2 regions of the Arthrobacter sp. NPDC056886 genome follow, and region 1 is predicted to be linked to the other one. Evidence: predicted binding sites of a transcription regulator. Region 1 holds the regulator's gene; the other holds the start of a gene.
The links. The regulator LexA, encoded in region 1, represses DNA repair genes until DNA is damaged. The targets are predictions, from matches to a motif close to TCGAACANNTGTTCGA.
Positions count from the first base shown of each region.

Region 2: a site for LexA is predicted at 4,467-4,482, ahead of ruvA (Holliday junction branch migration protein RuvA). Genes of this name have one in related genera too.

Region 1 is NZ_JBHUBT010000015.1:50,485-64,680, forward strand. Features, by position in the region: gene ACFRJ8_RS21470 (ATP-dependent DNA helicase) at 1-1,029, shown strand, start outside; gene lexA (transcriptional repressor LexA) at 1,137-1,886, opposite strand; gene ACFRJ8_RS21480 (LysM peptidoglycan-binding domain-containing protein) at 2,508-2,855, shown strand; gene ACFRJ8_RS21485 (histidinol-phosphate transaminase) at 2,957-4,075, shown strand; gene hisB (imidazoleglycerol-phosphate dehydratase HisB) at 4,147-4,773, shown strand; gene hisH (imidazole glycerol phosphate synthase subunit HisH) at 4,770-5,516, shown strand; gene ACFRJ8_RS21500 (hypothetical protein) at 5,517-5,675, shown strand; gene priA (bifunctional 1-(5-phosphoribosyl)-5-((5-phosphoribosylamino)methylideneamino)imidazole-4-carboxamide isomerase/phosphoribosylanthranilate isomerase PriA) at 5,717-6,463, shown strand; gene ACFRJ8_RS21510 (SseB family protein) at 6,477-7,433, shown strand; gene ACFRJ8_RS21515 (MFS transporter) at 7,497-8,810, shown strand; gene ACFRJ8_RS21520 (DUF1844 domain-containing protein) at 8,954-9,340, opposite strand; gene infC (translation initiation factor IF-3) at 9,776-10,867, shown strand; gene rpmI (50S ribosomal protein L35) at 10,983-11,177, shown strand; gene rplT (50S ribosomal protein L20) at 11,299-11,769, shown strand; gene ACFRJ8_RS21540 (TrmH family RNA methyltransferase) at 11,834-12,730, shown strand; gene ACFRJ8_RS21545 (GlsB/YeaQ/YmgE family stress response membrane protein) at 12,880-13,146, opposite strand; gene ACFRJ8_RS21550 (cation diffusion facilitator family transporter) at 13,376-14,196, shown strand, end outside.
Region 2 is NZ_JBHUBT010000002.1:57,445-71,640, reverse strand. Features, by position in the region: gene ACFRJ8_RS03410 (GNAT family N-acetyltransferase) at 1-176, opposite strand, end outside; gene ACFRJ8_RS03405 (type 1 glutamine amidotransferase) at 181-978, opposite strand; gene ACFRJ8_RS03400 (MurT ligase domain-containing protein) at 975-2,264, opposite strand; gene pdxT (pyridoxal 5'-phosphate synthase glutaminase subunit PdxT) at 2,368-3,069, shown strand; gene ACFRJ8_RS03390 (YebC/PmpR family DNA-binding transcriptional regulator) at 3,073-3,828, shown strand; gene ruvC (crossover junction endodeoxyribonuclease RuvC) at 3,863-4,441, shown strand; gene ruvA (Holliday junction branch migration protein RuvA) at 4,576-5,223, shown strand; gene ruvB (Holliday junction branch migration DNA helicase RuvB) at 5,216-6,364, shown strand; gene yajC (preprotein translocase subunit YajC) at 6,626-7,048, shown strand; gene secD (protein translocase subunit SecD) at 7,154-8,929, shown strand; gene secF (protein translocase subunit SecF) at 8,930-9,949, shown strand; gene ACFRJ8_RS03355 (RelA/SpoT family protein) at 10,176-12,494, shown strand; gene ACFRJ8_RS03350 (hypothetical protein) at 12,553-13,218, opposite strand; gene ACFRJ8_RS03345 (DUF349 domain-containing protein) at 13,329-14,196, opposite strand, start outside.

The sequences.
Region 1 (14,196 bases):
TCTGATTCGAAGGGGGACAGCTCCGTGTCGGCCGACGGCGGACGCCAGCTGGCCCGCTCACGCCTGATGGTCATCCTGGAACTCTGTGAGCGGCTCCTGGCAGCGCGCGAAAACCGCGAAGTGGTGTGGTTCTCCCGCAACAGCAGCTTCGACCCGGCGCAGGGCTACTCCCAGCCGGACGAGAGCTCGCCGGCATTGATCAATGTTGCGCCGTTGAGCGTCGCGGGGCGTCTGCGCGAGGGTTTGTTCGCGGACCACACCGTCATCCTGACCTCGGCCACGCTGGCCATCGGCGCTGCCTTCGAGCCGGCTGCCGGCGGCCTCGGCCTCGTTGGCAACGGCGCCCCGAGCTGGACCGGCGTCGACGTCGGATCCCCCTTCGACTATCCGAAGCAGGGCATCCTCTACGTCGCCCGGCACCTGCCCAAACCCGGCCGCGGAACGTCCCCCGAGGCCTTGGACGAACTCGAGAAGCTGATCCGCGCTTCCGGCGGCGGTGCCTTGTGCCTGTTTTCCTCGCGGCGCGCGGCCGAGGAAGCCGCCGAGGCCATGCGGCCCCGGCTGGGCCTCAGCATCCTGTGCCAGGGGGAGTCGACCATGACGGCGCTTGTGCGGCAGTTTGCGGACGAGCCGGACACCTGTTTGTTCGGCACGATGTCCCTGTGGCAGGGCGTCGACGTTCCCGGAGTGTCCTGCCGGCTGGTGGTCATTGACCGGATTCCGTTCCCGCGGCCGGACGATCCGCTGATGACGGCACGCTCGCGGGCCGTCGCCCAGGCCGGCGGCAATGGCTTCATGTCCGTCTCGGCCACGCACGCCGCCATTCGGCTCGCGCAGGGCGCCGGACGGCTGATCCGCTCGACGTCGGACAAGGGCGTGGTAGCGGTGCTGGATTCGCGGCTGTCCACGGAGCGCTACGGCGGATTCCTTCGCGCCGCGCTGCCGCCCTTCTGGCCCACCACCGATTCGTCGATAGCCATGGCGGCCCTGGAGCGCCTGGCCAAAGAATCGGCACAGGCCGCCAAATAGGCAATTGGGGAGCCAGTCGACCAGAAAACGCGAACGTCCCCGTCCGGATTACCGGCGGGGACGTTTGCTTTGGGTTTACGTGGTCCGGGATGACCCGGCCGCAGCCGCTAGAGGGAGCGGAGCACCGAGACGACTTTGCCCATGATGACGGCGTGGTCGCCGAGGATGGGCTCGTACTGGGTGTTTTGCGGCAGCAGCCACGTGTGGCCGTCCCGCTGGCGGAATGTCTTGACCGTGGCTTCGTCGTCCAGCAGCGCGGCAACGATGTCGCCGTTGACGGCATCGCCCTGGCGGCGGACAACCACCCAGTCGCCGTCGCAGATGGCGGCATCGATCATCGAGTCGCCCGCCACCTTGAGCATGAAGAGTTCGCCGTGGCCCACGAGCTGGCGGGGCAGCGGCATGACATCCTCCACCACCTGGTCCGCGAGAATCGGTCCGCCGGCGGCGATGCGTCCGACGAGTGGCACCATTGCGGTGTCAGTGGCGCTGGCGAGTTCATTCACTGACAGGCCGCCGACGGCCCGCAGGCCGCTGGACTTCTCGACTCCCGAAATCGGGGTGGTCCCCTCGTCCAGGGTCAGCGGCATGAGCACTTCCATGGCCCGCGGGCGCTTCGGATCGCGCCGCAGGTAACCGAGCTTTTCGAGCTGGGAGAGCTGATGGGTAACGCTCGACAGGCTGGCCAGACCGACAGTGTCGCCGATCTCGCGCATGGACGGCGGGTAGCCCTTGTCCGTGACGGACCGCTGGATGGTCTCCAGGATTTTCTTTTGCCGGACGGTGAGGCTTTTGGGGGCCCGGGCGGGCTGCGGGCTCCGTGAGGTGGCCCTGCCGCCGGTGGCTTGTGCTGCCATGTTCGCCAACGCCTTTCCGTTCCGCCCGGCTGCCTTGGCTGCTGTCACCGGGAACTTCCGGTCTGAAATGTCAGACCCTGCTGATCAACTACCAATGACTTCACCCAGTGAATTCATTTGTGGTTGTTCTGTCCCTCAAAAATAGGCCAGCCGCAAAGCTTTTTCAAACATTTGTTCTAGCGAGTCTCGACATCGTTCGTTAGTAAGTGCTAAAACAGAACAAGCAGAGTTCGAATATGTGTTCGAGTTCGGAGTTGCGACTCCGGATCCGGTGTTCGGTTCTATGTTCGAAGGTTCGGCCGGTTGGCGGCGAGTACGTGGAGTACGCCGGGCGGCACCGTATGGTCCAGGAGGGCTCAGTTCATGTCAGCTTCAAGCGCGTTTCAAGGCACTTTCGTTCAGGGCGTCACGAATCACCACCGCAGGGCTGGTGCCAGTGGCGTGGTGGATCTCGGCAGCGTCGGCCACAGCACCATCGGCCAGAGCAGCGCAAGCCAGAGCGGCGCCCGCCAGAGCAGTGTCGACCAGACCAGTTTCGGCCAGGGCAGCATCCGTTACGGCAATGTGTACCCGATCAACGCCGGCCCGCGCACCTCCCCGACGTCGCCCGCACCGCTAGGGGTGGCGGCCGCTGTTTCCGCCGGTCGGCCCAAGCAAGCGCCGCTGCGGCTCACCCGGCGCGGACGCTTCGTCTTCTTCGGTGTCCCGCTGATCCTGCTGGCGGCGCTCATTCTGTCGTTCAGCGGATTCCTCAACGCACCCGCGAAGGCGGCGGATTCCGCGGACCAGCTCTCCCCGACACCGACCGTTACCGTCACAGTGCAGCCGGGGGAGTCCCTCTGGGCCATCGCGGGGTCCGTGGCCCCGGAGCGCGATCCCCGCGACGTTGTGGCCGATATCGTGCAGCTGAACAACCTGGATGCCGCGCGTGTGATGCCGGGCCAGGAGCTGTTCGTCCCGTCCAAGTAGCGTCCGGCAAGCCAAGTTCCATCACCCAACTACCCTCACCCAAGTGCCGTTGCAGGCGTCACAGTTTCAGCGCCCGTGCCGGTACCACTTAAACTGGTCACGTGACTGACCAGCTTGAGCGCCTCAACCGACTGCCCCTCCGAACCAATCTGCGTGGCCTGCGTCCGTATGGCGCGCCGCAGCTGGACGTTCCCATCCTGCTCAACGTCAACGAGAACACCCATGGCGTGCCCGCCGATGTCCGGGCGGCGATCACCGAGGCCGTCAGCGCCGCCGCCGTCGGCCTGAACCGCTATCCTGACCGCGAGTTCACCGAATTGCGCGAGGCCCTCGCGGAATATCTTGGCCACGGCCTGGAAGCGGAGAATATCTGGGCCGCGAACGGCTCCAACGAAGTCCTTCAGCAGATCCTCCAGGCGTTCGGCGGCCCCGGCCGGACAGCCCTCGGGTTCCCTCCCACATATTCGATGTACCCGCTGCTGGCCTCCGGCACGGACACTGAGTACATCGTCGGCGCCCGCGCGGCAGACTACGGGCTCAGCGCGGAATCGGCGGCCCGGCAGGTCCGGGAGCTGCAGCCCAACATCGTTTTCCTCTGCTCCCCGAACAACCCCACGGGCACGGGGCTGGGGCTTGATGTCGTCGAGGCCGTCTACGACGCCGGCGAGGCCAGCCAAACCGTCGTGATCGTTGACGAGGCGTACCACGAGTTCGCCCACGACGGCACGCCCAGCGCGCTCACCCTGCTGCCCGGCCGGGAGCGGCTGATCGTGTCGCGCACCATGAGCAAGGCCTTCGCCCTCGCCGGCGCGCGACTCGGCTACATGGCCGCGGCCCCGGAGGTCGCGGACGCCCTGCGCCTGGTCCGTCTCCCGTACCACCTCTCCGCCATCACCCAGGCCGCGGCCCTGGCCGCCCTGCGCCACCGCGAGGCGCTCATGGCGGACGTCGAGGACATCAAACGCCAGCGCGACAGGATCGTGTCCGAACTGACTCGGCTGGGCCTGAGGCCGGCCGCCTCCGACTCCAACTACGTGTTCTTCGGCGGCCTGGAGAACCCCCACGAGGTCTGGCAGGGCATGCTGGACGCCGGTGTCCTCATCCGCGACGTCGGCATTCCCGGGCACCTTCGCGTGACCGCCGGCACTGAGACGGAAACCACAGCCTTCCTTGAGGCCCTTGAACGCATCCTGAACGGCTCCGCAAAGCCGCAGGCCTAGACTTGGTGGGGAGCCCCGAGCACCCCGCCACACTGCCCAACACCCTGCCTTCTTCCAAAGGACACATCTACATGAGCAACACGGGATCCACCGCCGCCGAGGGCCGGACCGCACGCATGGAACGGACCACCAGTGAGTCCTCGGTCCTGGTCGAGATCAACTTGGACGGCACCGGCGTTTCAGACATCAGCACGTCGGTCCCGTTCTACGACCACATGCTGACAGCCCTCAGCAAGCACTCCTTGATTGACATGACCGTCAAGGCCACCGGGGACACCCACATCGATGTGCACCACACGGTCGAGGACGTGGCCATCACCTTCGGCGAGGTCCTGCGGACCGCCCTGGGCAACAAAGCCGGGATCCGCCGGTTCGGCGAGGCGACCGTGCCCCTGGATGAGGCCCTCGCACAAGCCGTCGTGGACGTCTCCGGCCGGCCCTACCTGGTTCACGCCGGGGAGCCGGCAGGCCAGGAATACCACCTGATCGGCGGCCACTTCACCGGCTCCCTGACGCGCCACGTCTTCGAGGCGATCACGCTGCACGCCGGGATCTGCCTGCACATGAACGTCACCGCCGGGCGCGACCCCCACCACATCGTCGAGGCTCAGTTCAAGGCCTTTGCCCGGGCGCTGCGCGCAGCCGTCGAACCGGATCCCCGCGTGGAGGGCATCCCGTCCACAAAGGGTGCCTTGTGAGCGGCCCGCTGCTCCGCGACGGGGCCATCATCGATCCCGCCGCCGCGACCAAGCCGGTGTCCCCGGAGGGAAAGCCCACTGTCACGGTGCTGGACTACGGCTCCGGGAATGTCCGGTCCGCCGTCCGCGCGCTCGAGCGGGCCGGCGCCGAAGTCGTCCTCAGTTCCAAGCCTGAGGACGTCCTTAACGCCGACGGCCTGGTGGTCCCCGGTGTCGGCGCCTTCGAAACCGTCATGCGCGAACTCAAAGCCGTGGACGCCATCCGCATGATCGGCCGCCGTGTCGCCGGAGGCCGCCCTGTGCTGGCCATCTGCGTCGGGCTCCAGGTGCTGTTCGAGGCCGGCGTCGAGCACGGCACGGAAGCCGAGGGCATGGGGGAGTGGCCCGGCAAGGTGGAACTGTTGCCTGCCGACGTCGTACCGCACATGGGCTGGAACACCGTCTCCGCCCCTGAAGGGTCCAAGCTGTTCGCCGGGGTCGAGGGCGAGCGCTTCTACTTCGTGCACTCCTACGGCGTCCAGCACTGGGACTTCGACGTCATCCAGCCGCGGATGGCCGCGCCGCTGGTGACCTGGTCCGACCATGGTGCCCCGTTCATCGCGGCTGTGGAAAACGGCCCGCTGTGCGCCACCCAGTTCCACCCGGAGAAGTCCGGCGACGCCGGCGCCCGACTGCTGCGCAACTGGGTCCAGGGCCTGCGTCCAGCCGCGGAACAAACCGCGGCGCCGGAACGGACCGCCTAGATGTGGTCCCTGGTGCTCATGGGCGTCGCGGGCCTGCTGGTTGGCGGCGCGATCTCTTTCCGGCAGCAGAAAAGTCCGTTGTGGGTGCAGATCGTTTTCTATGTCCTGGCCGGAATGTCGCTGCTGGCCGCCTACCTCCTGACCCTGCCGGCGTCCTGACGGCCGCTCCCAACTACCATCCCCAAGCTGAGGACTCCACGATGACCACCGAATCCCCGTTGCCCGTACTTGAGCTCCTGCCCGCCGTCGACGTCGTCAACGGCCAGGCCGTCCGCCTCGTTCAGGGCGAAGCCGGCAGTGAGACGAGCTATGGCACCCCGCTGGAGGCCGCCCTCAACTGGCAGCAGCAGGGGGCCGAGTGGGTGCATCTGGTCGACTTGGACGCCGCGTTCGGGCGCGGCTCCAACGCCGAGCTCCTGCGCGAGGTAGTTGGGCGGCTCGATATCAAGGTGGAGCTCTCCGGCGGCCTGCGTGACGACGAATCCCTTGAGAAGGCCCTCGACCTCGGCGTCGCCCGCGTGAATCTGGGCACCGCGGCACTGGAGAACCCGGACTGGACGGCCCGGGTGATCGAACGCTTCGGCGACAAGATCGCCGTCGGCCTGGATGTCCGCGGCACCACCCTCGCCGGCCGGGGCTGGACCAAGGAAGGCGGGGACCTCTGGGAGGTGCTCGGCCGCCTCGAGGACGCCGGCTGCGCCCGGTACGTCGTGACCGATGTGACCAAGGACGGCACGCTCCAGGGCCCCAACGTCGAACTCCTGCGCCAGATGGTCGAGAAGACCGGCAAGCCAGTGGTCGCTTCCGGCGGCATTTCCAGCCTTGAGGACCTCCTGGTCCTGCGTTCGCTGGTGCCGCTCGGGGTCGAAGGCGCCATCATCGGCAAGGCCCTCTACAACGGCAATTTCACCCTGCCTCAGGCCCTCGACGCCGCCGGCCGCCGCTAGGCGGTCAGTGTCCATGACGCCCACCGACAGTCCTCACGGCCTCCACGACCCAAACGATGCAGTGCAGCCGGGCTCCGGGGCGGGTCCGGTCCGGCATCTGCCCGGACACATCGCGGCCGCCCTGGCCGGCTCCGGCGGGGCCGCTGACTCTGCCGGCCAACCCTGGGCGGGCCGCAGCCTGTCCGGCGATGACGCGAAGATCCACAATTTCGAGGACGACGACGGCACGGCCGACGCCGGCTACCTTGCGGCTTTGGCCGACCTCGCCGCGGGCACGGGCGACGAGGCGGCCGTGGTGGCCGCACTTGCCACCGCAAGGGTGTTCGTGCCGATCCTCGCCCAGCTCGCCGAAGAGGGCGAAGCCGCTGCGGGGGCGCACGGGGACCAGGCGCACGGGGACAAACTTCGCTCCGACAAACAGGCCGACATGGCCCTCGTGACGCTCAAGGCGCCGGACGGGCGGACGGCCATGCCGGTGTTCACCTCGGCGGCGTCGCTGACGGCGTGGCATCCGGAGGCCAGGCCGGTCGCCGTGTACGCGGCCCGGGCCGCCCTGTCCGCGGTCGCGGAAGGCGCCGAGCTGCTGGTGCTCGATCCCGGCTCCGACCTGACGTTCGTGGTGCGCCGGCCTGCGGTTTGGGCCCTCGCGCAGCAGCAGGCCTGGACGCCGTCGTACGCCGATCCCGATCTTGCAGCAGCCCTCGGGGAGGGCGCGGTTAGCTTTCCTGCGGTCCGCCGTGTTGAAATTCATCCGGGGGGAGGAGTTGCCACGGCCACGGCCGATGGCAGGCCGCTCCCCGGTGGCGGAGCCGGCCCGGAACTCCGGGTGGTCCTCTACCTTGAAGACGGGCTCGACGCCGCCGGCGTGCAGTCCATTGTCGCTGGCCTCAACAACGCCTGGGCCCGGAATGAAATCTTTGCCGAGCGGGTTGATTCGATCGAGGTCAAGCTGCAGCGCGCAGCACCATAGCTGACGGCCCAACGGGGGGACTTCCCGGTGCTGCCGTGGGCAGTACCAGAAGGAAGTAGTTTCGTGAATTTCGCGCTTTACCGTCAGCTGCTGGCCGTCCGGCCCATCCGGCGGCTCCTGCTGGTCGGCATGATCGCCCGCATACCGCACTCGGCGGCCGGAGTCTTGCTGACCCTGCACATCGTCCTGACCCTCGGCCAAGGCTACGCGGCCGCCGGCGCAGCCGCCGCCGTGATGACGATCGGAATCGCTGTCGGTGCCCCCTGGCGCGGGCGCCGGGTCGACACCGTGGGGCTGCGTAAGGCGCTCATCCCGTCGATGGTCTCCGAGACCGTGATCTGGTCGATCGTCCCGCATGTCTCTTACGAGGTCCTGCTGCCCCTGGTGTTCATCGGAGGCCTGCTGACCCTGCCCATCTTCAGCGTGGTGCGGCAGTCCCTCGGCGTGCTGGCCCCCGGGGAACAGCGCCGCACGGCCTTCACCCTGGACGCCATCGCCACCGAACTGGTCTTCATGATCGGCCCCGCTGTCGGAGCCGTCGTCGCCACCAGCGGCCAGTCCGTCCTGGGCCTGACAATCGTGGGAGTGGCAACATCCGTCTCGGGACTCTTCCTCATGTGGTTCAACCCGCCCACCCGGAGCGCTTCTCCCGACGCCGGGCTCGAGGCTCAGGAGCTGGAATGCGCGGAAGCCGCCGTCGTCGCGGCCGCGCCGGCCCGCCTGCAGGAGGCCGCAGCCGAACTGGCACCCCTGGCAGCCGCGGCCGGGGAACGGCGCCGGCGGGGCTCCGGCCTGCGGCACAGGGTCATCCACAACTTCAGCTGGTTCACCGCCGCCGTGGCCTCCGTATTCGCCGTCGCGGCCGGTGCGGGCATGGTCCTCAGCGGCACCGACGTCGGCATCGTCGCGGCCCTCCAGACCGGCGGCCACGAGGCGGAAATCGGCCTAGTGTTCCTCTTCTGGTGCGCGGCCTCGGTGGTGGGCGGCATCCTCTATGGCGCCATGCACCGGCCGATCTCCCCGATCCTCCTGTTGCTGGGGATGTCAGCGCTGACCGTCCCGATGGCGTTCGCGACCGACGTCTGGACGCTCAGCCTGCTCGCGTTGCTGCCGGGTCTGCTGTGCGCACCGGTGTTGTCCGCGGCCTCGGAAAAGGTGGCGGAACTGGTTGACGAGAGCCGCCGCGGCGAGGCCATGGGCTGGTACGGCTCATCGCTCACCGGCGGAGTGGCCCTCGGTGCGCCGCTGGCGGGGCTGTTCATCGACCTCATCGGCCCTTCGGCCGGTTTCGTGTCCGTGGGGCTGGCTGGGGTGGCCCTCTGCCTGGTGGGACTCGTCCTGCAGCGGGTGCGGCGCCACCGCCTGGCCCGCGTTTGACCGTCCGGTGACGCCGCTTCAGGCGCCCGAATCCGGAGAGCAAGGGCGTTAACGACGGCGGCGGCGGTCGGACCGAAGTGTCCGCCCGCCGCCGCTTTATGGCTGGCTTTTGTGCTTAGATGACCGTGCTTAGTTGACTCTGCTTAGTTGACCGGGCCGGTGTACTTCTCGCCCGGACCCTTGCCCGGAGCATCCGGGATGATCGATTCCTCGCGGAAGGCCAGCTGCAGCGAACGGAGTCCGTCGCGCAACGGTCCCGCGTGCTGGGAGCCGATTTCCGGCGCCGCCGCAGTTACCAGGCCGGCAAGGGCGGTGATCAGTTTGCGGGCTTCGTCCAGGTCCTTGAGCTCCTGGGCATTTTCCTCGGCGGCGAGGCCGAGCTTTACCGCGGCGGCGCTCATCAGGTGCACGGCGGCCGTGGTGATGACCTCGATCGCGGGGACTTCCGAGATGTCGCGGATCTGCTGCGAGACGTCGGCCTGGGCGGTTGCGGGCTCGAAGACGTGGGAATTACGGTCTGATGTGCTCATGCTGGTAAGCTTGTCACAGACCGACTAAATGTCGTTATTCTCAGGCTTATATAGAACGCAGTGCTTCTGGCTGAACTTGGAGCCTGAAGATGGCGCCCGGCGACGCACATGTGCGTTGAACGGGTATCTTTCTGTAGAGTTGACTTTAGTTTGCAAGCGGAGTTCTCTCCCACCCGCGTCAGCCGCGAAACTTCCTTCGGGAAGCCCCTCCCTCCGGGAGTCAAGGTTGCCGGGTACCTGGTCGGGCACCACCTCGGACTCCGGTTCGCAGGAAAGTGCATGCCACCTCATTGAGGGCGGCAGCTCCGATCTCGAGGCCTTCGATTGCTCCGGCAATTGGGGGCCTTCTCTTTTTGCCGGTGGAATACCTCTCACGAACACAGGAGCTTTAACATTAGCGAGCCAAGAATCAATGAGCGTATCCGCGTCCCCGAGGTGCGGCTGGTCGGCCCTGCAGGCGAACAAGTAGGAATTGTCCGTATTGAGGATGCCCTGCGTTTGGCTGCCGAGTCCGATCTTGATCTCGTTGAAGTTGCACCGCAGGCGAAGCCTCCGGTGTGCAAGCTGATGGACTTCGGCAAGTACAAGTACGAAGCCGCCGTCAAGGCACGCGAGGCCCGGAAGAACCAGACCAACACGGTCCTGAAGGAAATCCGCTTCCGCCTGAAGATCGACACTCACGACTACGAGACGAAGCGCGGCCACGCGCTCCGCTTCCTCGGTGCCGGCGACAAGGTCAAAGCCATGATCCAGTTCCGCGGCCGTGAGCAGCAGCGCCCCGAGATGGGCATCCGCCTGCTCCAGCGCTTCGCCGACGACGTCGCCGAAGTTGGCGTAGTGGAGTCCAGCCCCCGGATCGATGGCCGCAACATGGTCATGGTGGTTGGTCCGCTGAAGAACAAGGCTGAAGCCAAGGCAGAGGCACGCCGCGCAACGCAGCGCGCAGAAGCCAAGGCTGAGAACGAAGCCAAGGCTTCGGGACGCGTCGATGTCTCCGGTGACAGCAACGCCCCGCTGACCCAGACGCTGGCAGACCTCCTGCCGGAAGGCTACGTCGTATCGCCGGAGGCTCCCGCAACGGAGGCTCCCGTCGAGGAAACCAAGGTTGAAACGGCCCCGGTCGAAGAAGCCAAGGTTGAAACGGCCCCGGTCGAAGAAGCCAAGGTCGACGAGGCTCCCGCGCAGGAAGCACCGAAGGCGGCTGCTCCCAAGGCCGCCGAGAAGCCGGCAGTGGCCAAGGCTCCCGCGGCTCCGAAGGCAGCAGAGAAGCCGGCAGTAGCCAAGGCTCCCGCCGCTCCGAAGGCCGCTGAGAAGCCGGCAGCAGCCAAGGCTCCCGCGGCGGCTCCGAAGGCCGCCGAGAAGCCGGCAGCCGCTCAGGCTCCCGAGGAAAAGACGGCCGCTCCGGCGGCGGCACCGAAGCCGGTTGCCGCTCCGAAGCCGGTGCCGAGGCCTTCAGCGCCGAAGCCCGCTGCACGGCCGGCCGCCCCCCGGGCTGCCGCCAAGCCTGGCAGCAAGAAGACCAACTAGTTCACGGCTGCCGGACAGCAATGTCCGGCAGTAGGCAACCAGCATGCCGCCCGCAGGGGCGGCTGCACGAAAGAGCTGCAGACTTTTCTGCGGATACGTAAGGAGATCGGTTCCCATGCCGAAGATGAAGACCCACAGCGGTGCTAAGAAGCGCTTCAAGCTGACCGGTAGCGGCAAGCTGCGCCGCCAGCAGGCCAACCGCCGCCACTACCTGGAGCACAAGTCCTCCCGGCTGACCCGTCGCCTTGCCGGCGACAAGATCGTCTTCAAGGGCGACGCCAAGGTCATCCGGAAGATGCTCGGCATCTAAGTTCCAAGTTTTCTGACTGTTCGCCACCTGGCAGCAGTCAACTACCAAAAAGGCTTCTCAGGCCAGCCGGACCGATCCGGCAGTAGACGCTTGGGATCAGAATTTTCTAAGGAGTACGCACGTGGCACGTGTGAAGAGGGCGGTTAACGCCCACAAGAAGCGCCGGGTTATCCTCGAACGCGCAAAGGGCTACCGCGGACAGCGTTCACGCCTGTACCGCAAGGCAAAAGAGCAGCTGCTGCACTCGTTTGTGTACAGCTACGGTGACCGCAAAAAGAAGAAGGGCGACTTCCGCCGTCTTTGGATCCAGCGCATCAACGCTGCATCCCGCGCCAACGGCCTGACCTACAACCGACTGATCCAGGGCCTGAAGGCCGCTGAGGTTGAGGTTGACCGCCGTATGCTGGCCGAGCTGGCCGTCTCCGACGCCAACGCCTTCGCCGCGCTGGTCAAGGTCGCCAAGGACTCGCTGCCCGCCGACACGTCCGCTCCGGCCGTTCAGGATGAGGCCGCTCCGGCTCCGAAGGCTGCCAAGAAGGCTCCCGCGAAGAAGCCTGCTGCCAAGAAGGCTGACGCCGAGGCCGCAAAGTAGTTCCTGCCGTAGTCGAAGACTGCTTCGTTCAAGAACCGGCTGTGAAAGCAACTAAGGTTCTTATATGAACGAAACCGGGCGCCCGCAAGATTTTCCACTTTCCAATCCTCGAGCTGATCGGGTGAGGAAGGTGGCACAACTTGCCGGGCGCCCGGCCCGTTTAAAGCGCAGCGAGTTCCTGGCGGAGGGCCCGCAGGCTGTCCGGGAGGCCCTGGTCCTGCACCAGAAGAGGATTGCCGCGGGGGAGCCCGGGATCGTCTATGAGGTGTACGCGAGCGAGGCCTGCCTCGACCGGCACCCTGACCTGGAGACACTCGCAGAGGGCACCACCGCATTCCTCGCCACCGACGAAGTGCTGGCAGCGATGGCAGACACGGTTACCCCGCAGGGCATCCTCGCGGTCTGCGGTTTCCTGGACGTGAGCCTTGAGCAGGTACTCGACGCCGGCCCGCAACTGATCGCGGTGCTGTGCCAGGTCCGCGATCCGGGCAACGCCGGAACCGTGCTCCGGGCAGCCGACGCGGCCGGCGCGGACGCCGTTATCCTGACCGCATCCAGCGTTGACATCTACAACCCCAAAGCCGTGCGCTCGACGGCGGGATCCCTCTTCCACGTGCCAGTGGTGCTGGGCGCTGATGTCGAGGAGCTGGTGGCCCGCTGCAAGGAACGCGGCATCGGAGTCCTCGCAGCGGACGGCCAAGGCCAGCTGAACTTGGACCGTCTCCAGGACGAGAATGCGGCCAGGCGCCTGGGCGCCTCCGCTGCCGAGTCGGTCTTTGCGCTGGAAAGCCCCACGGCCTGGCTCTTCGGCAACGAGGCCCAGGGACTGTCCGAGGACGAGATCGCGCTGGCCGACCACCGCGTGGCCGTGCCGGTCTATGGGGGAGCGGAAAGCCTGAACCTCGGCACCGCAGCCACCGTCTGCCTCTACGCCAGCGCCCGGTCCCAGCAGACGTCCTAGGGGCTCTGCAAGGAGCTGGCACGTCCGGCAGGGAAATCCGGCCAGAAGCCCTCCGAACAACGAACGGCGGGGCCCACCGAATGGTGGGCCCCGCCGTCGTACTGTCACCGCCGCCCCACACACAGTGTGCGGTCAGTGCCTTGTGGAATTTATGAGGTCTTGTTGCGCCCTGTGATGGCGCCGTAAATGCCCGCTACGGCGAGACCGCCGACAATGGCCAGGAGCCAGGAACCGAGATTCCAGAATTCCATCTTGCCGCCGCCGAACAGAAGGTCCCCGATCCAGCCGCCGACAATTGCGCCGACGACGCCGAGCACGAGGCTGGTAACCCAGCCACCGCCGACCCTGCCGGGCATTACTGCCTTGACGATTGCACCTACTATGAGTCCGAGAATGATCCAGCCAAGAAAGCCCATGTCTCCTCCTACATATTCGTCGGCACCCAAATTGTGGATCCCGAATATGGCTTCAAGCTAACATAGGGCGGATTCGTTGTCAGCAGGGGACTACCCAATCGTTACGTGGCCCCGATGGCCCCTGCCGCGGTTCGGCTATGGCCCGGAAACGGGTACGGTATTCCTTGTGGGCGCTGGGTTCTTCCGGTGTTCGCGTACACCCTGAAGAACCCCATAAGGAGAAGCTCACGTGGCTGCAAATGGCGGTACCAAGGCGATTCTCGCGGCACTGGCCGCAAACCTGACCATCGCCGTTTTGAAGTTCGTCGCCTACTTTCTGACGTTTTCCTCGTCCATGCTGGCCGAGGCGATTCACTCACTCGCAGACTCGGGCAACCAGCTGTTGCTCCTGGTCGGCGGCAAGCGCGCACAGCGGAAAGCCAGCCCCGAGCACCCCTTCGGCTACGGCCGCGAGCGGTACATCTACGCCTTCATCGTCTCGATTGTGCTTTTCAGCGTCGGCGGCCTGTTCGCCCTGTATGAGGCCTGGGAAAAGATCCAGCACCCGCACGCCATCGAGGGTGACTTCTGGTGGGTGCCGCTTGCCGTCCTGATCGGCGCAATCATTGCCGAGTCCTTCTCCTTCCGGACGGCGATCATCGAATCCAACCACCTCAGGGAAAAGCAAAGCTGGGTCAAATTCATCCGCAATGCCAAGCAGCCGGAACTGCCGGTGATCCTGCTTGAGGATTTCGGCGCCCTCGTGGGCCTGGTGTTTGCGCTCTTCGGCGTGGGCATGACGCTCTTGACCGGGAACGGCATCTGGGACGCCCTCGGCACTGCCATGATCGGCCTGCTGCTCGTGGCGATCGCCGTGGTGCTGGCCATGGAGACCAAGTCCCTGCTGCTGGGCGAGTCGGCCACCCGCGATGACGTCGCCAAGATCCGCGGCGCGATCGAAGCCGGCGGCACCACCATCATTCACCTCAAGACCATGCACCTTGGCCCGGAGGAGCTGCTGGTGGCGGCCAAGATCAGCATCGGCCGCTCGGACTCGGGCCAGGACATCGC
Region 2 (14,196 bases), on a different contig from region 1:
GCGGTCCAGAAGCTGACGCCGGGTCCGGCCAACGCGGCGGGATCAAGGGCGTGGACGCTTTCCGGCGGGGAGGTCGCGTACATGTCAGCGAGGTGTTCGCCCAGGAGCTGCAGGACGTCCTCCCGCTCCGGGGTGTCGCGCCCAATCAGGACCGTGCCGTTAGAAGTCCCTGCCATTGGGTCAGCGGGGCCGGCGGGCGGCGTGTTCACGCGCCAGCACCGCGTAGGAGTCGTCCGGAGTGCCCGGCGTGAAGTTGCCGTATTTGCGTTCGACGGCGGTCCGGATCAGGAAGTCCGCGAGAGCCGGGTTCTTGGGCAGCAGCGAGCCGTGCAGGTAGCTCGCCACGATGTTGCGGTAGCGGGCGCCTTCCTGGCCGTCGGTGCTGTTGTTGCCGGTACCCTTGGCGGTGGTTCCGAGCGGTTCGACGCCGGGTCCCAGCGTGGTCTGCCCGCTGTGGTTCTCATAGCCCAGGATGCTGCCGAACTCGGGGGAGGAGACGGTGACGTTGCCGATCAGGCGTTCGTCGGTGCCGTGCGTCTCCACGTCCAGGATGCCGATGCCCGGGAGGACCGTGCCGAGCCGGGTCTTGAAGAATTTCCCGAAGAGCTGGTACAGCCCGCAGATTACGAGCATTGGGGTGCCGTCGTCGGCCAGTTGCTTCAGCGTGGACTCGCGCGACAGGAGGTCGTCCTGGATCACGAGCTGTCCGCTGTCCTGTCCGCCGCCGCCGACAATCAGGTCCACGTCTGCCGGGAATGGGTCACCGACGTTGTATTCGAGCAGCTCCGGTGTGTAGCCGTGCCAGCGCAGGCGCTGGGCGAGGACCAGGGCGTTGCCCCAGTCGCCGTAGATGTTCATGTCGCGCGGGTAGAGCTGCAACACGCGGATGGTTCCCTTGCTGGGGGCCGCGGAGTCGTCGGGCGGAAGTTCGTGCCCAAAGGAGAGCTCGTGCGGGGTTTCGGGGGACCGGGGGGTCATGAGACCACCTCCACTGTGGTGATTTTGGACAGCTCGCGGCGGATGGCCAGCATGGCCGTGTACGTGCAGAAGATCCGCTTTGGCTTGCCTTCGCCGCCGCGGATGAACGCTGCCAGCGCCGGCGCGATCTCCGTGTCGACGGCGCCGATGGCGACGTCGTCGTACTGCAGCCGCAGAGCCATGTCGTAGGCGCGGGAGCCGGTGAGCTGGTCCACGCCGCCGACGCGGAGGGTGTCGAATTCGACGTCCCACAGCCAGGACATGTCCCGGCCGTCCGCGTAGTTGTCGTTGATCGCGATCATCGTGGCGTACCCGGCGGCCGGGAACGATTTCAGGCCCAGCCGGAATCCGCTGGGGTTCTTGACCAGCACCAGCTCCAGCGGCAGGCCATCGACCACAAGGCTCTCGCCCCGGCCGAACGCCGGCGCCACCTTGGCCAGGGCCGTGAGCAGGCCGGCCTGGTCCGTACCGATGCCGCGGGCTCCCGAGATACCGCGGGCCAGGGTCAGGGCGGCGGCGGCATTGAAGATGTTGTAGACGCCGCGGAGCAACATCGGCGTGGTGACCGTCGCGCCGTCGTACTCGAAATCGGCGTCGTCGGGTCCCACGCGGCGCAGCACGACGTCGGCGGCCGGCCGGGCGGGGGCGGGCGGCACCGGGCTCCCCGGGGCCGCGCGCATCTCGTCGTCGTTGGGGAAGGTGCTGAGCAGGGAATCGTCCAGCCCGAAGTAGAGCACCTCCGGCCCGTCCAGGGTCTGGGCGATCCGGGCAACGCGCGGATCTTCACGGTTCAGGACCACGGTCCCGGTGGTCTTGGACGCGATGTGCTGGAGCAGTTCGGCGGTCTTGTCGATCTCGCCGAAACGGTCCAGCTGGTCGCGGAGGACATTCAGCAGGAGGCTGTACCGGGGCGGGACCTTGTTGACGAAGTGCACGGCATGCGCCTCGTCTAGTTCCAGAACCGCGACGTCGGCATCGAGCCGGCCCCGCCAGTCCACCTCGCCCAGTAGCGCCGCGGCCACGCCGCGGGTGAAGTTGCTGCCGGTGCGGTTCGTGAAGACCTTCAGTCCCTGGCTCTCCAGCAGTTCCACCACCATCTTCGTGGTGGTGGTTTTCCCGTTCGTGCCACTGACGACGGCGACCCCCTGGGGCAGCGTGGACAGTGTCCGCCGCATGAAATCGGGGTCGATTTTTTCGACCACAAGCCCGGGAAGGGCCGAGCCTCCGCCCCTGAGCCGGGAGACCCGGCGGACGAGTTTGCCGAGCGGAACGCTGAAGTAAAGCATGCTCTGTAATATATCCCAGCAGCGGCATGGAACCCGGACGGCCGGGGCTGGTGCATGCGATCTCCATGCGTACCGCACCGGCGCGGCCCATTATGCTGTGGGGATGACCACCCCCTCTTTTTCCCCTGATTCCCGCGTGGGAACAGGGCTCCGGATCGGCGTCCTGGCGCTGCAGGGCGATTTCCGTGAGCACCTTCACGCCATGGAAACCGCCGGTGCCACCGGCGTCGGGATCCGCCGCCCCGCAGAGCTTGACGGCCTGGACGGACTCATCATCCCCGGCGGCGAATCGACCACGATCGACAAGCTCTCAAGGATTTTCGGGCTCCGGGATCCGCTGCGCGAACGCATCCAGGCCGGCCTGCCCGTCTACGGCTCGTGCGCCGGGATGATCCTGCTGGCGGACCAGATCGCGGACCCGGCCACGGACCTCGCCGGGAACCCGCAGCAGACATTCGGCGGACTCGACATCACCGTCCGCCGCAACGCCTTCGGGCGGCAGCGCGAGTCCTTCGAGACGGATCTCGACTTCAGGGGGCTCGAGTTCAGCGCCGTCGCCGGGGCTGTGGCCCCGGTCCACGCCGTCTTCATCCGCGGACCCTGGGTGGAGCGCGTCGGCGACGGCGTCGAAGTCCTCGCCCAGGTGCAACCGTCCAAAGCAGGCCACCCCGAATCCCTGGACGGGACGGCTAGAATTGTTGCAGTGCGTTCCGGCAAGCTGCTGGCCACCTCCTTCCACCCGGAAGTGACGGGGGAGAAGCGCGTGCATGAACTGTTTATTCGAATGATCAGAGGGGAAGCGTAAAGCATGTCAGGCCACTCCAAATGGGCGACGACCAAGCATAAGAAGGCCATCCTTGATAGCCGCCGGGCCAAGTCGTTCGCCAAGCTGATCAAGAACATCGAAGTCGCCGCGCGCATGGGCGGTCCTGACCTGTCCGGCAACCCGGGCCTGGAACTGGCCGTCACCAAGGCCAAGAAGACCTCGGTGCCCGCTGACAATATCGACCGCGCCATCAAGCGCGGCGCCGGTCTCACCGGCGAGGTCGTGGACTACACCGAGATCATGTACGAGTGCCGCGGCCCGCAGGGCTCTGCCCTGCTGATCGAGTGCCTCACGGACAACAAGAACCGCGCCGCCTCCGAGGTCCGGCTCGCGATCTCCCGCAACGGCGGCACGATCGCCGATCCCGGGTCGGTCAGCTACCTCTTCAGCCGCAAGGGCGTCGTCTCGCTGCCCAAGAACGGCCTCAGCGAGGACGACGTGCTGATGGCAGTCCTCGACGCCGGGGCCGAGGAAGTCAAGGACAATGGCGAGACCTTCGAGATCCACTCCGAGCCGACCGACCTCCAGGCCATCCGCGATGCCCTCAAGGAGGCCGGAATCGAGTACGACACCGATGAGGCCGAGTTTGTTCCGTCGATGCAGGTGCCACTGGACCTCGAGGCCGCGAAGAAGTTCATGAAGCTGGTGGACGCTTTGGAAGAACTCGACGACGTCCAGAACGTCTACAGCAACGCCGACCTCAGCGACGAAGTGCAGGCCGCACTGGAAGCCGAGTGACTCGCTCACGCAGCTGTGATTTTGAGGCCCGGTCTTGACCCTGCGCGTCCTGGGGGTTGACCCGGGCCTCACCCGTTGCGGGATCGGCGTCGTCGACGTCGAAAGGAACCGGAGGGCCACCATGGTGGCCTTCGGTGTGGTGGGAACGTCCCCGGAGGAGAGCCTGGACCAGCGGCTGCTGGTCATCGCCACGTCTATCGACGAGTGGCTCGACCAGTACGAACCGCACGTCCTCGCCGTCGAGCGGGTCTTCTCCCAGCTCAACGTCAGCACGGTCATGGGCGTAGCGCAGGCCTCCGGCGTGGTCATTGCGGCCGCCGCGCGGCGCGGCATCCCGGTGGCGCTTCACACCCCGTCCGAGGTCAAGGCCGCCGTGACGGGAAGCGGGACCTCGAACAAGGACGCGGTCACGAAGCTGGTGACCAAGATCCTCCGGCTGGACGCGCCCCCGCGCCCGGCCGACGCCGCCGACGCCCTGGCACTGGCCATTACCCACGCCTGGCGGGCCGGCAGCGGCGCCGCAGTAGCGACGACGGGGCCGGGCAGCCAGTCTCTCACTCCGGCCCAGCGGGCGTGGGCGGACGCGGAGGCAAAAGCGCGCCGTGCGCGCTGAATGTCGGGCTCGCTTGCTAGGGTATTCGTAGATATGTTCGGATAGCAGGGTTTCCCTCTTATCTGTTCGCTGTCTAGAGATTCCCTTTCTATTTATTCGCTGTTGCCTTTCGCTGTAGACCCAGGAGCCCGGCCTTGATCAGTTTTCTTCGCGGAACCGTAGCGCATGTAGGCCTGTCCTCCGCCGTTATCGACCTCAACGGCGCCGGCATGAGCGTCAACGCCACCCCGCAGACCCTCAGCGGGCTGCGGGTGGGGGATGAGGGGAAGCTCTTCACGTCCCTGATCGTGCGGGAAGACTCGCTGACATTGTTCGGTTTCGCCAGCGATGACGAACGTGATGTGTTCGACATCCTGCTCAGCGTCAGCGGCGTCGGTCCCCGTCTGGCCTTGGCCGTTCTGGCCGTCCACGAGCCGGAAGCCATCCGGGTTGCCGCCCACTCCGGCGACGGCAAGGCCTTCACGAAGGTCCCCGGAATAGGACCGAAGGTGGCCGGCCGAATCGTGCTGGAACTCGCCGGCAAGCTCGTGCCGCACGGCACCGCCGGCGCACCGGCCTCCGCAGCGGTTTCCGCGGAATCCGTCTGGAAGCCGCAGGTCGTCGCCGCAATGACAAGCCTCGGCTGGTCCGAAAAGGATGCCACGGCCAGCATCGACAAATCCCTGGCCGATTCCCCAGACCTGGCCGCTAACGGCAACGTGGCGGAGATCCTCCGCGCGACGCTGCGCTGGCTGGGCCAGGACGGCGCCCGCGCCGGAAACCGGGTAGGCGCGCGTGGCTGAGCCATCGATTACCGCCGGGGGAGAGGAACCGGAGGAGCGGGTCATCGAAGCCGCCCTGCGGCCCAAGAACCTGCACGACTTCGTGGGCCAGCACCGGGTCCGCAAGCAACTTTCCCTCGTCCTGGAGGCCTCGCGGATGCGCGGCCGCAGCGCGGACCACGTGCTCCTCTCCGGCCCTCCCGGCCTGGGCAAGACCACGCTGTCCATGATCATCGCCGCCGAAATGAACGTCCCGCTGCGGATCAGCAGCGGCCCGGCCATCCAGCACGCGGGCGACCTCGCGGCCATCCTGTCCTCGCTCTCTGAGGGCGAGGTCCTGTTCCTCGACGAAATCCACCGGATGTCGCGGCCGGCCGAGGAAATGCTGTACATGGCGATGGAGGATTTCCGCGTCGACATCGTCGTCGGCAAGGGCGCGGGCGCCACCGCCATCCCGCTTGAACTGCCGCCCTTCACACTGGTGGGCGCCACCACGCGGGCCGGCTTGCTTCCCGGGCCGCTCCGGGACCGCTTCGGTTTCACCGGCCACCTCGAGTTTTATTCGGTCGAAGAGCTGGAACTGGTCCTGCGCCGCTCGGCCGGCCTGCTGGACCTGAAGGTCAACTCGGCCGGTTTCAGCGAGATTGCCGGCCGGTCACGGGGCACGCCGCGCATCGCCAACCGGCTCCTGCGCCGGGTCCGGGACTGGGCACTCGTTCACGGCATCGAGCAAATTGATGCCCGGGCGGCGTCCGCGGCCCTGGACATGTATGAGGTAGATAAGCGTGGCCTGGACCGGCTGGACCGTGCCGTTCTCGAGGCCCTCATCACCAAGTTCGGTGGCGGGCCCGTGGGGCTGTCCACGCTCGCGATCGCCGTCGGCGAGGAAACGGAGACCGTGGAAACGGTTGCCGAGCCCTACCTGGTGCGGGAGGGGCTGCTGGGCCGGACGCCGCGCGGCCGCATTGCCTTGGCACCGGCCTGGACACACCTGGGCTTCGCCGTGCCTGCCGGCGTCTTCAGCCAGGATCCTCTGGAGCTGTTCCAGGCCCAAGAGCTGGCCGACGAGCTTGGCGATGAACCGGGCGAGGGCCCCCAGGGCGAATCCGGCGGTGGCCTGGCTGAGAAAACCGGTCCCCAGCGGATCAGAAATAGCCGCTAGCACCGTACTTTCAGCTTTTCCCTTTAGACTGGTATGACGCTCGGCACGTTCGGGTTTTGTTTCCGTGGGCGGAGAGCAGGTAGCCGCCGGCGGTTTGGGGATGGTCTCTCTGCCAGCTTGCTGTGCAGACCTCTGCCCGCGCCGCCCGGAGCAAACGGACGTTGCTGAAAAACAGCTATGCAAGTACAGAACGGAACAATCCCTGTGTTCGGACTTATTTCTGCCCAGACCCAGCCGCAGGCCGGCGGCGGCATCGACATCATGACGATTCTCCTTTTCGTCCTGCTCGGACTTTTCGTCTTCATGATGTTCCGCCGCAACAAGAAGACCCAGCAGCAGCAGGCCCAGCTTCAGTCCAAGTTTGAGCCCGGGGTGGAGGTCATGACGAGCTTCGGGCTGTTCGGCCGGATCGTCAACATCGATGAGGCCGAGAACAAGGTCACTCTTGAGCTTTCCCCGGGGAACACCGCCACCGTGCACCGCCAGGCCGTCACCAAAATTGTGGAGCCGGTTGTCGCGGCCGAGGAGCCGTCGGTTGTTCCCGATGACGCTTCGTCGCTGACCACTGACAAGCTGGGCGCTGAGAGCACGGATGGCAGCACTCCTGTCCAAGACGCACCGCGCATTGAAACTCCGGAGGAAACCCTGCGCCGCCTCAACGACGAAGGCAAAAAAGACAGCTAGTCTGCCTAACTGAGCTATCCCGCGAAGCAACGGTTGCGGGCATCCGTCGGCGGGGGCCAAGAGCCCGCGCCGGCGGATCCGCCGTAAATAATAGAAAGATCGACAATGGCACGAACTGGCCCCAAATACTCAGCCATCAGGATGCTGGTCTGGCTCGGCGTACTCATCGCCGCCATGACTGCTGTCCTGGCAGGCGGCACGATTGCCGGCCAGGCGGGCTGGGCTCCAAAGCTCGCTCTGGACCTTGAAGGCGGCACCCAGATGATCCTGGCGCCCAAGGTTGAGGGCGGTTCGGGTATTACCGAAGACCAGCTCAACCAGGCCGTGGCGATCATCCGCCAGCGCGTGGACGGCTCCGGTGTCGCGGAAGCGGAAATCAGCACCCAGTCCGGCCGCAACGTCGTCGTCAGCCTCCCGGGTACTCCTGCCAAGGAAACCCGTGCGCTGATCCAGGCCTCCGCCGACATGAACTTCCGCCCGGTTATCCAGACTGGCCCCGGCGCAGCCGTCCCCGCTGCGTCCCGGACCCCGGAGGCCCAGCTGCCGAAGCCGACGGCGGCACCCGCCAACAGCAGCGACGAGAACTGGGTTACCCCCGAGATTTACAAGCAGTTCGAGGCGCTCGACTGCGACAACCCCTCCCAGGACAAGCAGCAGCGCTCCGATCCGACCAAGCCGCTGGTGACCTGTGAGCCGGCGTCGGCCAACTCGCCGGCCATCAAGTACATCCTTGGTCCGGTTGAAGTAAAGGGCTCGAACATCAAGTCCTCCTCGTTCCAGCTGCAGCGCGGCGCCCAGGGCGCCGTGACCAACGAATGGGCCGTCAATATCCAGTTCGACGACCAGGGCACTGCCAAGTTCAAGGAAGTCACCGAGCGCCTGTACCAGTTCTACGCCGCCGGCGGCGGCCAGACCGGCTCGGATCCCAAGGCCCAGTTCGCCATCGTCCTGGACGACCAGGTCATCTCCGCCCCGCGTTCCCTCGCCGTCATCACCGACGGCCGGCCGCAGATCACCGGCGGCTTCACCGAGGAATCGGCCAAGGCCCTCTCCGACCAGCTCCGTTTCGGTGCACTGCCGATCAGTTTCGAAATCCAGAGCGAACAGCAGATCTCGGCAACCCTCGGCGGGGAACAGCTCCGCATGGGCATGCTGGCCGGCCTGATCGGCCTCCTGCTGGTTGTGGTCTACTCGCTGTTCCAGTACCGCGCCCTTGGCCTCGTGACCGTGGCATCGCTCGTGATCGCCGGGGTGCTGACGTTCCTGGCCATCGCCATCCTCGGCTGGACCGAAAACTACCGGCTGTCGCTCGCCGGTGTCGCAGGCCTGATCGTGGCCATCGGCCAGACAGCGGACTCGTTCATCGTCTACTTCGAACGCATCCGTGATGAGCTCCGCGAGGGCCGCGGCCTCGTCTCGGCTGTGGAAAACGGCTGGAAGCGGGCCAAACGCACCATCCTCGCCTCCAAGGCCGTCAACCTCCTCGCCGCCGTCGTGCTGTTCTTCGTGGCGGTGGGCAACGTCCGCGGCTTCGCGTTCACCCTTGGCCTCACCGCGATTGCCGACCTCATCGTGGTGTTCATGTTCACCCATCCCACCCTGCAGCTGCTGGCACGGACCAAGTTCTTCGGCGAAGGCCACAGGTTCTCGGGTCTGGACCCGAAGCGCCTGGGTGCCGTCCCGCTGTACCGGGGTGCCGGCCGGGTCCGCACCCCGGAGGACAAGCCCGTGGCAGTGGTGCGCGCGAAGAACACCGGCGCCGCCGCCGAGGCAGAACGCCGGATGACCATCGCAGAACGCCGTCTCGCCGAAAAGCAGGACCAGGCAAAACAGGCACAGCTCGCCGGTACCTCCAAGAGCGCGTCCAAGGAGGGCAAGTAAATGGTCAACTTCTCAACGTTCGGCAATGAGCTGTACTCGGGCAAGCGCTCGTACAACTTCGTCGGCAAGAGGAAACTGTGGTTCCTGATTGCCGGGATCGCCGTCGCCCTCTCAATCCTGATCCCGGTCGCCAAGGGTGGTTTCAACCTCGGCATCGAGTTCCGCGGCGGCTCCGAATTCACCGTCTCCAACGTCAAGACAACCGATGCGTCCCTCGGCGAGAAGGCCGTCAATGACGTCGTGGCGGGATCCGTTCCGCGTGTGGCTAACGTTGCCGGCACCACCATGCGCATCCAGACGGACAAGCTCTCCGACGATGAGACGCTGCAGATCAAGGACGGCCTCACCAAGGCCTACGGCGTCACGGATAACGAGGTCACCTCAACGTTCGTCGGCCCCACCTGGGGTGCGGACGTCACGAAGCAGGCACTGATGGGCCTGGCAATCTTTGTGGGCCTGGCCGCTGTGCTGATGGCGCTCTACTTCCGGACTTGGAAGATGTCGCTCTCGGCACTGGTCGGCATGGCGGTCACGATGTTCATGACCGCCGGTATTTACGGCCTCAGTGACTTCGAGGTGACGCCGTCGGCCATCATCGGCTTCCTCACGGTGCTCAGCTATTCGCTGTACGACACCGTGGTGGTGTTCGACAAGATCCGGGAGAACACCGCGGACATCCAAGCCTCCACCCGGCGCACCTTCGCCGAAGAGGTCAACCTCGCCATCAACCAGACCTTGGTCCGGTCCATCAACACCATGGTGGTGGCCATCCTGCCGGTCGGCGCGATCCTCTTCATCGGTGCCGGGTTGCTCGGTGCCGGAACGCTGCGGGACCTGTCCCTGGCGCTGTTCGTGGGCATCCTGGTGGGCACGGCCGCGACAATCTTCATTGCGGCGCCGCTGTACGCCGCGTTGCGGCAGGGCGAACCTGACCTGGTCAAGCAGGCCAAGCGGGTCGAACAGAGGCGCGCAGAAGCGGCAGCCAAGGCCACATCGGCGGCGTCGCCCGCTACGGCCTGAGCTCCGCCACTTCCGTTAGCCAGCCCAGCAGACGGGCCGGAGACCGTCCATTTCGACGGCCTCCGGCCCGTCGCCGTACTCCGGCCGGTTACAAAAGTATCCTGCTGCGGGAATACACTTGAATAATTGACCGGTCGCGAGAGGTGCTCCATTGGAAGAACGTTCGACGCCGGTGCCGGAGGCACCTGCGGACAAGGGCCAAGGCCAGGGTTCTCAGACTGACCTGGTGGTTCCCGGACGTCCCGATGTTCCCGTACAGGTCGACAATTCGCACGCCCGACCGACGTTTCCTGGCCGGCGCGAACGCACGAGGTCGCGCCTTGCCCGGCTGACCGGCCGCGGTGCCCCGGCGTACTCGCCGATCCTGGAGCCGTTGCTGCGCACGGTCCGTGCCAACAACCCCAAAGAGGATTTCGACCTCATCCAGCGCGCCTTCGTGGTGGCCGAGCGCTGCCACCGGGGCCAGAAGCGCAAGAGTGGGGACCCGTACATTACCCACCCGGTGGCGGTGGCCACCATTCTCGCCGAACTCGGCCTCAGCGGCACCACCCTGGCCGCAGCCCTGCTGCACGACACCGTCGAGGACACCTCCTACACTCTGGCCGACCTGAAGGCCGAGTTCGGCCCCGAAGTGGCCATGCTGGTGGACGGCGTCACCAAACTGGACAAGGTCAGCTTCGGTGAGGCGGCCCAGTCCGAGACCGTGCGCAAGATGGTCGTGGCCATGGCCAAGGACATCCGCGTCCTGATGATCAAACTCGCCGACCGTCTCCATAATGCCCGCACGTGGCGCTTCGTCTCGGCTGAGTCCTCGGCCCGCAAGGCGCGCGAAACCCTGGAGATCTTCGCGCCTCTGGCCCACCGGCTCGGCATGAACACCATCAAATGGGAGCTGGAGGACCTGTCCTTCGCTGCTCTGTATCCCAAAGTGTACGAGGAAATCGTGCGGATGGTGGGGGACCGGACCCCGGAGCGGGAAAAGAACCTGTCGGTCATCCGCAACCAGATCACCGAGGACCTCCGGGCGGCGAAGATCAAGGCCACCATCACCGGACGGCCAAAGCACTACTACTCGATCTACCAGAAGATGATCGTCCGCGACAAAGACTTTGACGACATCAACGACCTCATGGGCGTCCGCGTCCTGGTTGATTCAGTCCGGGACTGTTATGCGGCCCTGGGCGCGATGCACTCGCGCTGGAACCCCCTGCCCGGGCGGTTCAAGGACTACATCGCAATGCCCAAGTTCAACATGTACCAGTCGCTGCACACGACGGTGATCGGTCCTGGCGGCAAGCCGGTGGAAATCCAGATCCGCACCCACGAAATGCACCGGCGGGCCGAGTACGGCGTCGCCGCGCACTGGAAGTACAAGGACCAGCCGAACCGGACGGCCGCCGGCCCCGGCAGCCCCCGCGACGGCGACATGGGCTGGCTGCGCTCCCTCGTGGACTGGCAGCAGGAGACGTCGGACCCCGGCGAGTTCCTTGACTCCCTGCGCTTTGAAATCAACGCCCGCGAAGTGTTCGTCTTCACCCCCAAGGGTGAGGTCATGGCCCTGCCTGCCGGGTCCACGCCCGTGGACTTCGCCTATGCCGTGCACACCGAGGTGGGCCACCGGACGATCGGCGCGCGCGTCAACGGCAAGCTCGTTCCGCTCAACAGCGAACTGAACCACGGCGACTGGGTGGAGATCTTCACCTCCAAGGCTGAAGGCGCCGGTCCCAGCCAGGACTGGCAGCACTTCGTCAAGAGCGCCCGGGCCCGGAACAAGATCAGGCAATGGTTCAGCAAGGAACGCCGCGAGGAAGCGATTGACCGCGGTAAGGACCTGCTGACCAAGGCGATGCGGAAGCAAAACCTCCCGCTGCAGCGGCTCATGACCCACGACGCCCTCGCTGCGATCGCTGAGGACTTCAAGTATGCCGACATCTCCGGGCTCTACGCCGGCGTGGGCGACGGCCATACCTCCGCGCAGTCCGTTATGGAACGCCTGGTGGAGAGCCTCGGCGGAAACGAGCACCCGGACGACGCCCTCACCGAAGTCTCCATTCCCACCCAGGTCAGCAAGGCCCGATTCTCCGATTCCGGCGTAGTTGTCCGCGGCGTGGACGATGTCTGGGTGAAGCTGGCCCGGTGCTGCACGCCGGTGCCGCCGGACCCGATCCTTGGCTTCGTCACGCGCGGCTCCGGCGTCTCCGTGCACCGGACGGACTGCACGAACGTTAGCGGTCTGATGGGTCAGCCGGACAGGATTGTGGAAGTGGACTGGGCGCCCACACAGGCGAGCGTCTTCCTCGTGGAGATCCAGGTCGAAGCGCTGGACCGCAAGTCGCTGCTTTCCGACGTCACCCGCGTACTGTCGGAAAACCACGTCAACATCCTGGCGGCCAGTGTCCACACGTCCACGGACCGCGTGGCGATCTCGAAGTTTGCGTTCGAGATGGGCGATCCCAAGTACCTCAGCCATGTGCTCAGTGCAGTCCGCAGGATTGACGGCGTCTTCGATGTGTACCGCACCACCGGGAACCGCCGCCGCAGTTAGCCGGGCCCAGTCCGGCCCGTGTGGCCTGGCCCTGTTCGCGCCACGGCACCCAGCCCCGCTAGCCGGCCGCATCGGGCGGCGGCTGTGCGACGAGTGCGGCGAGCTTCGCCAGCGCCGCCCGTTTGTGCGGAACGCGCGGGCTGGCTTCGACCGCAACCCTGAGCAGCCGGAGACGTACGCCCAGCTCGGGACGGGCCAGTAGCGCCTTGAGAGCCGGCACGGCCCGCTCAGCTTCCACATGCAACGCCACGTCCACGGCCGTGCGCAGCGGGCTGGACACCATCAGGCCTCCCATGCTCACGACGTCGAACGGCCCCAGCCGAACTTCGTGGAAGGTGCAGCCGCGCACTGACCTCAGACTGGAAATCCGCCGGTTGGCGTCAACCAGCAGCGCCAGACGGTCCGGCTCGGCGGCGCAACCGTAGATCCAGGCCGCGGTCATTCGTCCCGCCACGACCCGCTGCCGGATCGCCGGCGCCACTGCCAGGGACGCGGCGCGGGCGCGCAGCTGCGGACTGGCATGCGCGCCGGGTGGCAGGTAGCCCCGCTGATACAGCTGCGTCAGCACGCCGTCGGCGGCCATCGACTGCAGCTCCGGCCAGGAGAACAGTGCGCCGGGGGAGTAGAGCTCGCAGTGCTCCGGCCCCGGTCCCGGAGCGCGCTGGCCCGAACCCCGCTGGCCCGAACCAGGCGGCCCGGAAAGTCCGGCGGGAGCGCGGGGCATGTGTACCATCCCGCCATCGTTCCGGGTTCCCCGGACATGGAACAAGCCCCATTCCGGTCATGTGGATAACCGAAACGGGGCCTGGACTGACTTTCTGGTGTGCCGCGTGCCTAGGAGAGCTCGCTCGCTGAGCGCTCGAGCTGCTCGAGCCAGGCCTGGCGTGCCTCAAGGGCCTCCCGGGCTGCCTTGATCTTGCGCTCGTCGCCGGCCTTCTCCGCCTTGGCCAGGTCTTCCTTGAGACCGGCAATGGCGGTTTCGAGCTGGGTCAAGGCGCTGTTGGTGCGCGCCTTCGTCTCCGGGTTGGAGCGCTTCCAGTTTTCGTCCTCGGCCTGGCGGACGGCGTCCTCCACCTTCCGCAGGCCAGCTTCGACGCGGCCCATGTCGGCGCGCGGAACCTTGCCGGCTTCTTCCCAGCGGTCCCGGATGGACTGCAGCGCCTTCTTGGCCGCCGAAAGGTCCTTGATCGGCAGGAGCTCGTTGGCCTCCACCAGGAGCGCTTCCTTCACCACCAGGTTGGCACCGTATTCCTGGTCGATCTCGTCGTTGGCTGCCTGCCGGTTGGTGAAGAAGACGTCCTGGGCGGCGCGGAAGCGGGCCCACAGGGCGTCGTCGTCCTTGCGGCTGGCGCGCGGGGAAGCCTTCCACTCGTCCATCAGGCGGCGGTACTCGCCGGCGGCAAAGCCCCAGTCGGTTGAGGAAGAAAGTGCCTCGGCTTCGGCGATCAGCTTCTCTTTTGCAGCCTTGGCTGCCGAATTGGTGCTGTCCAGCTGGGAGAAGTAGGCGCGGCGGTGCCGGTCAAACACCGTGCGGGCGGCACGGAACCGCTTCCACAACGCGTCCTCGTTGCTGCGGCCCAGCCGGACTCCACTCTTCTGAGCGGTCTTCCAGCTCTCGAACAGTTCGTTCATCCGCGCGCTGGAGGTCTTCCACTGGATCTGTGCGGGATCGTGGCCGGCAATTTCCTCTGCCTCGGCCACG